2 regions of the Massilia scottii genome follow, and region 1 is predicted to be linked to the other one. Evidence: predicted binding sites of a transcription regulator. Region 1 holds the regulator's gene; the other holds the start of a gene.
What was found. Region 1 encodes LexA, which represses DNA repair genes until DNA is damaged. Its sites were predicted from a motif close to ACTGTATNNNNATACAGT; they were not measured.
Positions count from the first base shown of each region.

Region 2: a site for LexA is predicted at 1,165-1,182, ahead of recA (recombinase RecA). Genes of this name have one in related genera too.

Region 1 covers NZ_JAVCWM010000016.1:71,230-76,459, forward strand. Annotated here, with positions in the region: gene RBA41_RS21690 (cystathionine gamma-synthase family protein) at 1-615, shown strand, start outside; gene RBA41_RS21695 (tetratricopeptide repeat protein) at 710-1,435, shown strand; gene lexA (transcriptional repressor LexA) at 1,470-2,105, opposite strand; gene RBA41_RS21705 (DUF29 domain-containing protein) at 2,238-2,708, shown strand; gene RBA41_RS21710 (DUF29 domain-containing protein) at 2,738-3,184, shown strand; gene rpsF (30S ribosomal protein S6) at 3,323-3,727, shown strand; gene priB (primosomal replication protein N) at 3,769-4,062, shown strand; gene rpsR (30S ribosomal protein S18) at 4,097-4,387, shown strand; gene rplI (50S ribosomal protein L9) at 4,415-4,867, shown strand; gene RBA41_RS21735 (replicative DNA helicase) at 5,010-5,230, shown strand, end outside.
Region 2 covers NZ_JAVCWM010000003.1:339,952-345,181, forward strand. Annotated here, with positions in the region: gene recX (recombination regulator RecX) at 1-9, opposite strand, end outside; gene recA (recombinase RecA) at 25-1,104, opposite strand; gene RBA41_RS05745 (response regulator) at 1,279-1,989, shown strand; gene RBA41_RS05750 (sensor histidine kinase) at 1,986-3,503, shown strand; gene RBA41_RS05755 (DUF4212 domain-containing protein) at 3,503-3,799, shown strand; gene RBA41_RS05760 (sodium:solute symporter family protein) at 3,796-5,230, shown strand, end outside.

The DNA of each region.
Region 1 (5,230 bases):
AAGTCGATCGGAGGCCACGGCAATGCGCTTGGCGGCAGCCTGACCGATACCGGCGAATACGACTGGAGCGCGTTCCCGAACATTGCGGCCAACTACAAGCGCAATGCGCCGGCGCAGTGGGGCATGGCGCAGTTGCGCGCCAAGGCCCTGCGCGACTTCGGCGCCTCGCTGGCGCCGGAAGCGGCTCACCACATCGCGGTGGGGGCGGAAACGCTGGCGCTGCGCATGGAGCGCGCTTCGGCCAATGCGCTGGCAGTCGGGCGCATGCTCGAAGCCGACGCGCGCGTGGCGGCGGTGTATTACCCGGGCCTGGCATCGCATCCGCAGCACGCGCTGGCGAGCGATCTGTTCAAGGCTTACGGTTCGCTGTTGAGCTTTGAACTGAAAGACGGCATCGATTGCTTCGATTACCTCAATCGCCTCAAGCTCGGTATCTCCGCCAGTAACCTGGGCGATACGCGCACCCTGGTCATTCCCGTCTCGCACACCATCTTCTACGAGATGGGCGCCGAGCGGCGCGCCAGCATGGGCATCGCCGAATCGCTGATCCGGGTGTCGGTCGGCATCGAAGACACGGCTGACTTGCTCGACGACTTCCGCTCCGCGCTGGATTGAACGGGGCAGGACGGCGCGCGCCGCCCTGTCATGTCATCTGGTGACGATGCGGGTTTGTCCACATGGTTCGTACAAATACAAGGTCCTACACGCGATGAAGAAATACCTGTTCTGCCTGGGCTTGATGCTCGCCGGCGTGGCGCACGCGGACGAGCTGGCCAACGCCAACGCCCTGTTCGCGAAAAAGGCTTATCCGCAAGCGCTGCAGCTGTACACCAAGCTGGCCAACGCCGGCAACGCCGAAGCCCAGCTGCACATGGGCGAGATGTATTTTTACGGCGAGGCCGGCACGGTCGACCTGGCCAAGGCCGAAGCCTGGTTCAAGAAGTCCGCCGCCAAGGGTAACAAGACTGCGGCCGGCTCGCTGGAGATGATGAAAAAGCGCGATGCGCGCCGTGCCGACCTGGATTACTGGATCGGCAAATACGATGGCGCCGACCTGACAACGGGCCAGTTCCGTTGCCCGGCGCCGCGCATTCCGGCCATGTCGAAGCAGAACGAAGAAATCGAGAGCGTGTCGGCCAAGGTCGCGGCCTGGCAGGATTGCTACAACGGCTTCGTGCGCAACCTGAACGAGGCCAGCCCGCTGACCAAGCGCATTCCCAAGGATGTGGCCGACCTGCTGACCAAGGAAGAAACCGAGCAGTCGCGCGTGTATCTGGAAGGCGTGTATGCGGGCATCGCCGAAAACGCCAAGGTCTCGGCCAAGCTGGTGCTGGCCGACTTCGGCGCGTGGCGTGCCGCCACCGACGCCTACATCAAGGAACACAACCGCATCGTCACCGAAGCGGCGGCGACAGCGCCGCGCAAGGGCGACTAGGCGGCAAGGGCGCAGTGGAACCGCGCCCGCACGCTCAGTTCCAGCTGCGCATCAACCCTACCGCCAGGCCTTCAAGCGCGAACTCGTCGGTTGCGGGATCGACGTGGATCACCTTGAAGTCCGGATTTTCCGGCAGCAGTTCGATCAGCGAGCCGGTCTTTTTGTAGCGCTTGACGGTGACATCGTCACCGATGCGGGCCACCACGATCTGGCCATTCTTGGCGCTGTCGACCTTTTTGACGGCCAGCAGGTCGCCATCCATGATGCCGGCGTCGCGCATCGACCACCCACGCACCTTGAGCAGGAAATCGGGACGCGACGAAAACATCGCCGGGTCCACGCTGTAGGTCGCTTCCACATGCTCCTGCGCGAGGATGGGCGAACCGGCGGCCACGCGCCCGACCAGCGGCAGCGACATGAGCAGGTTCGGCGGCGGCATGGCAATGGCGTCGACGCTGGCGCCGATCAGGCGGATGCCGCGCGAGGTGCCGGGCGAAATTTCGATGGCGCCCTTGCGCGCGAGCGCCTGCAGATGCTCTTCGGCCGCGTTGGCCGACTTGAAGCCCAGTTCATTGGCGATCTCGGCACGGGTAGGAGGAAAGCCCGTGTTCTCGATCGCATCCTTGATCAGGTTGAGGATTTGTTCTTGCCTTGGAGTGAGCTTGATCATCGGTATGCGGGACTGTGTATATGGACAGACTGTATTTTTGTACAGTATTTCGCGCAATGCAAGGGTTAATTAGCCGAACAGGCGAATTATTTGCGATGGGCGCTGTCCAACAAGTAGCAGAGGAGGTGAGTCATGGATCGGCTTGAGGTTCCAAGGGTGGGTTATGAGGAAGATTTTGTGCTGTGGCTTGAGGATCAGGCGGAGTTGCTGCGTATGGGAAAGTTCGAGCTACTTGATGTCGACAACCTCATCGACGAGCTTGAAGGCGCAGTGCGTGCCGACCGGAGTGAGCTCGAGGGGCACCTTGAATATATCACTGCGTACTTGCTCAGTTTGCAGTTGCGGCCACGGTACAAGCCACGGCACTGGTGCATCAAGCTGAACGACGCCCGTTTTGGCGTGGAATTGCTGATTGCCGACAGTCCCAGTCTGGTTGCCGACATACCCGAACTAGCAGCGCGGCGCTATGCCGAAGCGCGCCGGCGTGCCGCTTGGGAAACACGCCTGCCGGAGTCCATCTTCCCGGCTGCGCTACCTTACAGTGCCGCGCAGCTGCTCGACGACGACTTCGTGCCGTCGTACTCGCCGGATGAGGGGCCGTGAACTGAAATACAGGGTAGAGGAGGCGGGTCATGGATCGACTCGGGGTGCCACTTGCTGACTACGACGATGATCTGATCCAATGGATCGATCAACAGGTGAGGCTGTTGCGCGCCAGGGACTTTGAACACCTTGATGTCGAACACCTTGTGGAGGAGTTTGAGGAAATGGTCGGCCGCAATCAAAGGGAATTGTGTAGCCGGCTGCACGTTCTGATCATGCGCCTGCTCAAGTGCCAGTATCAGCCGCGGCGCAAGTCGACGAGCTGGCTGGCGACCATCAACGAGCAGCGCCGCGCAATTGCTCGGCTGCTGGAGCGCAGTCCCAGCCTGAGCAGGGCGGTCGAGCGCATGGCACGACAAGAGTATGCGCACGCCGTGCGTAGCGCGGCCATCGAAACCCGGCTACCGAAAAGCGCTTTCCCGCCGGAGCCACCCTACACCCCGGCCCAACTGCTCGACGACGACTTCGTGCCATGAACGACGCGCAATCGCACAGCTTTCTCAATGCGCCCTTGATTGTTGCTCTATTTCACGCTATAATCGCCGGCTTTCCCTTCCCACACTCGTCTTGACGCCGAGGTGGGCATTTGTTTAAACGTCCCTAAGGAGTTATGCATGCGTCATTATGAAATCGTTTTTATCGTCCACCCGGACCAAAGCGAGCAAGTCCCGGCGATGATCGAACGCTACAAAGCCAGCGTAACCACGCGCGGCGGTTCGGTTCACCGTGTTGAAGACTGGGGCCGTCGTCAGATGGCTTACTCGATCCAGAAGCTGCCAAAAGCGCACTACATCTGCCTGAACATCGAATGCGACAACGAGACCCTCGTGGAACTCGAAACCGCGTTCAAATTCAATGATGCCGTGCTGCGTCACCTCACCGTTAAGATGAAGAAGGCTGAAACCGCGCCGTCGCCGATGATGAAATCGGTACAACGTGAAGACGCAGCCAAGAGCCACCGCACTGAAGCCCCTGCTCCTGCAGCCGCTCCAGCGCCAGCTCCAGCCGCAGCAGCGTAATTGTTGACCGGGATCCCTGAACCTGACTTGACCTCACCTCGGTGAATCAACTCCAGTTCGTAGCCCTGATTTGCGAGCGCGACGTATTGCGCTATACCCCGGCCGGCGTGCCGATCGTGACCGCCACACTGATGCACAGTTCGCAGCAGATGGAAGCAGGGGTAGCCAGGTTGGTCGAATTTGAAATCACCGCGCTTGCCGCGGGCGAGATTTCAGGTCGATTCAGCCAGGCCGAATTGGGCGCCGTGCATCAGTTCACGGGATTTTTGGCCAAGAAGAACCGCAGCAGCAAAAGCCTGGTGTTTCACATCATTGATTTCTGTGCCGCCGCCTGACGCGACAGCACATTTTTAGATACAGGAGCCTCAAATGGCATTCGGTAAAAAATTCGACAAGAACAAGCTCAAGCTTAAAGAAAAGCGCAAACAACAGAACCCACTGTTCAAGCGTAAGAAATTCTGCCGCTTCACCGCAGCAAACGTTGAACAGGTCGACTACAAAGACGTAGACACCCTGAAAGACTTCGTCCAGGAAAATGGCAAGATCATGCCAGCACGCCTGACCGGTACCAAAGCGCACTACCAGCGCCAGGTTGACACCGCAATCAAGCGCGCCCGCTACCTCGCGCTGCTGCCATACACCGATCTGCACCACGCTTAATCGCTGCGGATAAACTGGAGAAACTCTATGCAAATCATTCTGTTGGAAAAAGTTGTTAACGTCGGCAACCTGGGCGATGTTGTTAAAGTCAAAGACGGTTACGCACGTAACTTCCTGATCCCGCAACGCATGGCTCGCCGTGCTACCGCATCGGCTGTCGCTGAATTCGAAGTCAAGCGCGCCGAACTGGAAAAAGCAGCAGCTGAAAAGCTGGCCGCTTCCCAGGCTCAAGGCGACAAGCTGGGCGGCATGACCATCTCGATCGCTCAAAAAGCGGGCGTCGATGGCCGTCTGTTCGGTTCCGTGACCAACTTCGACATCGCTGAAGCGCTGACGAAAGCTGGCTTCGCTGTAGAAAAAGCGCAAGTGCGCATGCCTACCGGCCCGCTGAAAACGACAGGCGAACACGCTGTTGCAGTAGCCCTGCACACCGACGTCGTTGTCGAGATCACCATCGCTGTCGTTGGCGAAGCTGCCTAAGTCATACTGCCTCATATAGTTGCCTTGCAAGTATCATGCTTGCATAACAACCACAAAAAAGCCGGGTCTTCCCGGCTTTTTTTACGCCCAAAATCCCCCAATTATGTCAGCCAGTTGACCCGAAGCAGGTATAATTCGCGCCATGAACGCACCATCCGATCCGCAGCTCGACGCACTCCGCATCCCGCCCCATTCCATCGAAGCAGAACAATCTGTGATCGGTGGTTTGCTGCGCGATAACGCCGCGTTCGACCGCATTGCCGACATGATGCATGCGGACGACTTCTACCGCTACGATCACCGCATCATCTTCGAGCAGATCGTCAAGCTGATCAACCAGTCGAAACCGGCCGACGTGATCAC
Region 2 (5,230 bases), on a different contig from region 1:
TGCTGCCATCGTTGCCGCCGCCGATTACTCGGGGACTGCTTTCAGCTTGGCGACCTTGACAGGCTCCTCGCCACCGACCGGCGGCAGCTCGCGCACGCCCAGGGCCACGCGCACCTTGTTTTCGATCTCGCGCGCCAGCGCCGGACGCTCCTTGAGGAAGATGCGCGCATTATCCTTACCCTGGCCGATACGTTCGCCGTTATAGCTGTACCAGGAACCCGACTTCTCGACGATCTTGTTATCCGCACCCAGATCCAAGATCTCGCCTTCGCGCGACGTGCCTTCGCCATACAGAATGTCGAAGTGCGCTTCCTTGAACGGTGGCGCGATCTTGTTCTTGACGACCTTGACCTTGGTTTCATTACCGATGACTTCGTCGCCGGACTTGATGGAACCGGTGCGGCGGATATCCAGGCGCACGGAAGCGTAGAACTTGAGCGCGTTACCACCGGTGGTGGTTTCCGGGCTGCCGAACATGACGCCGATCTTCATGCGGATCTGGTTGATGAAGATAACCAGGGTGTTGGTGCGGTTGATCGAACCGGTCAGCTTGCGCAGTGCCTGGGACATCAAACGTGCCTGCAGACCTGGCAGGGAATCGCCCATGTCGCCTTCGATCTCGGCGCGCGGGGTCAGGGCCGCCACCGAGTCGATCACGACCAGGTCGACGCTGCCCGAACGCACCAGCGCATCGGTGATTTCCAGTGCCTGTTCACCCGTGTCCGGCTGCGAAATGAGCAGTTCGGACAGGTTGATGCCCAGTTTTTGGGCGTAACCGACGTCAAGCGCGTGCTCGGCATCGATAAAGGCGCAGGTGCCGCCCAGTTTTTGCATTTGTGCGATGGTCTGCAGGGTCAGGGTGGTTTTACCCGACGATTCAGGACCGTAGATCTCGACCACGCGGCCGCGCGGCAAACCGCCCACGCCCAGCGCGATGTCGAGGCCGAGCGAACCGGTCGAGACGACCTGCACGTCTTCGACGGGCGCGTTGGCGTCCATGCGCATGACGGAGCCCTTGCCGAACTGCTTTTCAATCTGCGCGAGGGCAGCGGCCAGCGCCTTGCCTTTCTCGCCAGCATTTAATACGGTTTTTTTATCATCCATAATTTTCTTTCAGTCCAGAGAGTGGTCCAGATCCAGGGCAGAAGTCACGTCACAGACAACACTGTACAAATAAACAGTGGTTTATGCAAGCGGCACGCGACCCCGATTCAAAAAAATTCCCGGCGTTGCGCCAAATGAAACACAATAGCCCTAATTAGACGTTCCGGTGCCCTCATGCGTATTTTACTTGCCGAAGATGATAGCGTGCTTGCCGATGGATTGACGCGCTCTTTGCGCCAGTCCGGCTACGCCATCGATTGTGTGAAGAACGGGCAGGAAGCCGATACGGCCCTGTCCACCCAGGAGTTCGACCTGCTGATCCTCGACCTCGGCCTGCCCCGGCTGTCCGGGCTGGAAGTGCTGCGCCGCCTGCGCGCGCGCGCCTCGCTCCTGCCGGTGCTGATCCTCACCGCGGCCGACTCGATCGAACAGCGCGTCAATGGCCTCGACCTGGGCGCCGACGATTACATGGCCAAGCCGTTCGCCCTGTCCGAACTGGAAGCGCGCGTGCGCGCCCTGACCCGGCGCGGCGCCGGCGGCGGCGCGGCCGTGGTGCGCCATGGCCCGCTGGCCTACGACCAGGTCGGGCGCAGCGCCTATATCAACGACCAGATGCTCGACCTGTCGGCGCGCGAACTGGGCCTGCTGGAAATCCTGCTGGCGCGCGCCGGGCGCCTGGTGTCCAAGGAGCAGCTGGTCGACCACCTGTGCGAATGGGGCGAGGAAGTGTCCAACAACGCCATCGAAGTCTATGTGCACCGCCTGCGCAAGAAGATCGAGGTGGGCGGGGTGCGCATCGCCACCGTGCGCGGCCTGGGCTATTGCCTGGAAAAATACGCCGACGCCCCCCGCGCCAGCCTCGAGGCGGGCGTGGCATCGAAGTGAGCCTGCGCGAGGCCGCCCCGGCCGTGCCGGATGCGCCCGACGCCCTTTACGTGCCGCCCGGCGCCGAGCCGGACGAAAACATCCAGCATTCCCTGTTCGGCGAAATCCTCGACTGGATGCTGGCCCCGCTGCTGCTGCTGTGGCCGATGAGCATCGCCATCACCTACCTGGTGGCCAAGTCGATCGCCAACCAGCCCTTCGACCATGCGCTGGAAGACAGCATCACCGTGCTGGCCCAGCAGGTGCGCGAAGTCGACGGCAAGGTGCTCTCGCGCCTGCCCGGCAGCGCGCGCGACATGCTGCGCGCCGACGACGTCGACCAGGTGTATATCCAGATCATCGGCCCGCGCCGCGAGCACATCGATGGCGACCGCGACCTGCCGCTGCCGCCCGACGAGGAACGCCTGCGCAACGGGCGCGTCCATTTCCGCAACGAGCTGATGCACGGCACGCCGGTGCGCATCGCCTTTTCCTACGTCAACCTGCGCCCGCTGGCCAGGCGCGGCGACGAGCCCTGGGCGGCCCTGGTGCAGGTGGCTGAAACACTGGATAAGCGCGCCCAGCTCGCCAACGAAATCATCAAGGGCGTGATCCTGCCCCAGTTCATCATCCTGCCGATCGTGCTGGCCCTGGTCTGGCTGGCCTTGACGCGCGGCCTCTCGCCCCTGGCCCAGCTGCAGGAACGCATCCGCGCGCGCCGTCCGGACGACCTCTCGCCGATCGATTCGCGCCAGGTGCCGGAAGAAATCTCGCCCCTGGTCGGCTCGCTCAACGACATGCTCGAACGCCTCTCGCAAACCATCGAAATGCAAAAGCGCTTCATCGCCGACGCCGCCCACCAGATGAAAACCCCGCTGGCCGGCATGCGCATGCAGTCCGAACTGGCGCTGCGCCAGCTCGACCCCGAGGAAATCCGGCGCTCGCTCGAACAGCTGGCCAAAAGCTCCGAATCGGCCACGCGCCTGGTCAATCAGCTGCTGGCCCTGGCGCGCGCCGAAAACCAGCCCAACGCCGGCCTGGCCTACGAGGAGCTCGACCTGTGCGAGAGCGCGCGCGATACCGTGCAGGACTGGGTGCAAGCCTCGTTCGCCCAGCGCATCGACCTCGGCTTCGAGGCGCCGGACCAGCCGGTGCTGATCGCGGCCAATCCGATGATGCTGCGCGAACTGCTCTCGAACCTGATCGACAACGCCCTGCGCTACACCCCGGCCGGCGGCAGCGTCACCGTGCGCGTGCGGCGCGAGGACGAGCTGGCCATCCTGGAAGTCGAGGATACCGGCCCCGGCATCGCCCCGGACGAACGGGCCCACGTGTTCGAGCGCTTTTACCGCATCCTCGGCAACAGCGCGCCCGGCAGCGGCCTGGGGCTGGCCATCGTGCGCGAGATCGCCCAGCAGCACGGCGCCGTCATCGACATCTTCAACAATCCGCGCAGCGGGCAGAAAAAGGCGCCCGGCTGCCAGTTCCGCCTGAGCTTCCCGCCGCCGCGCGTCACCGACGAGGAGGCCGGCTGATGGAAACGAACGCCGTGGCCGACCAGCGCCGCCGCCTAGTGGCCGCGCGCCGGGTACACTGGGCGCGCACGCGCCGCATCACGGCCATCCTGCTGCTGCTGTGGCTGGCCACCGGCTTTTGCACGGTGTTTTTCGCGCGCGAACTGGCCACCTGGTCGCTGTTCGGCTGGCCGCTCTCGTTCTACCTGGCGGCCCAGGGCGCCTCGCTGGTCTACCTGGCCATCCTCGGCGTCTACGTGCTGGCCATGCGGCGCGCCGACCGCCGCTTCGTCGCTGCCCTCAAGGAGGCGGCATGAGCGCGCCCGGCTCGCAGTTCGGGCGCCTGAGCCGCTATTACCTGTGGTACACGGTGTGTTTCATCGCCTTCGTGCTCTCGCTGGCCCTGCTCGAACGCGAAGGCATGCCGCGCGTCTGGCTCGGCTACCTGTACCTGTTCGCCACCATCGTGCTGTACGCGGCCATCGGCGTCATCAGCCGCACCTCGAACGTGACGGAATATTATGTGGCCGGGCGCCGGGTGCCGGCCCTGTTCAACGGCATGGCCACCGCCGCCGACTGGATTTCGGCGGCCAGCTTCATCAGCCTGGCCGGCGGGCTGTACCTGCACGGCTTCGACGGCCTGGCCTACATCATGGGCTGGACCGGCGGCTACTGCCTGGTGGCGCTGCTGATCGCGCCCTACCTGCGCAAGTTCGCCCAGTACACCATCCCCGACTTCCTGGCGGCGCGCTACGGCGGCGGCGCGGGCGGGCGCGGCGGTCCGGTGCGGGTGATGGCGGTCGGCGCCACCATCATCGTCTCGTTCACCTACGTGGTGGCGCAGATTTACGCGGTCGGGCTGATCGCCTCGCGCTTTACCGGGGTCGATTTTTCGGTCGGCATTTTCCTCGGGCTGGCCAGCATCCTGGTCTGCTCGTTCCTGGGCGGCATGCGCGCCATTACCTGGACCCAGGTGGCGCAGTACATCATCATCCTCGTGGCGTTCCTGCTGCCCACCATGTGGCTCTCGCTCAAGCATGCCGACAACCCGGTGCCGCAGGTGGCGTACGGCACCGTGATGCCCAAGCTGGCCGCGCGCGAGGCCGAACTGGAACGCGACCCGCGCGAGCGCGAGGTGCGCGCCATCTTCGCCCGGCGCGCCGAGTATTACCACGCCCTGGTGACGGCCCTGCCGGCCTCGTGGGAAAACGGGCGCCAGGATGTGCAGCGCCGCCTCGACGCGGTGCGCCTGCGCAATGCCGCGCTGGGCGAGATCCGCGCCGCCGAGCGCGCCCTGGTCGCCTGGCCCAAGAGCGAGGAAGAGGCCGCACGCAGCTGGAGCGCGGCGCACGCGGCCAACCTGGCGCGCGCCCGGCCGCCCCAGCCGCACGCCACGCCGTTTCCGGGCGCCGACCGCGCCGCGTCCGATATCCGCCGCAACAATTTTCTGGCGCTGGTGTTTTGCCTGATGCTGGGCACGGCCGCGCTGCCGCACATCCTGATGCGTTCCTACACCACCGCCTCGGTGCACGACACGCGCGTATCGGTGTTCTGGACCCTGTTCTTCATCCTGCTCATTTACCTCTCCATCCCGGCGCTGGCGGTATTGATCAAGTACGACCTGTACAACGCGCTGGTCGGCACCAAATTCACGCAGCTACCCACCTGGATCAGCTACTGGGCCAATGTGGACAAGACGAATCCCCTCATCAGCATTGCCGACATCAATGCCGACGGCATCGTCCAGC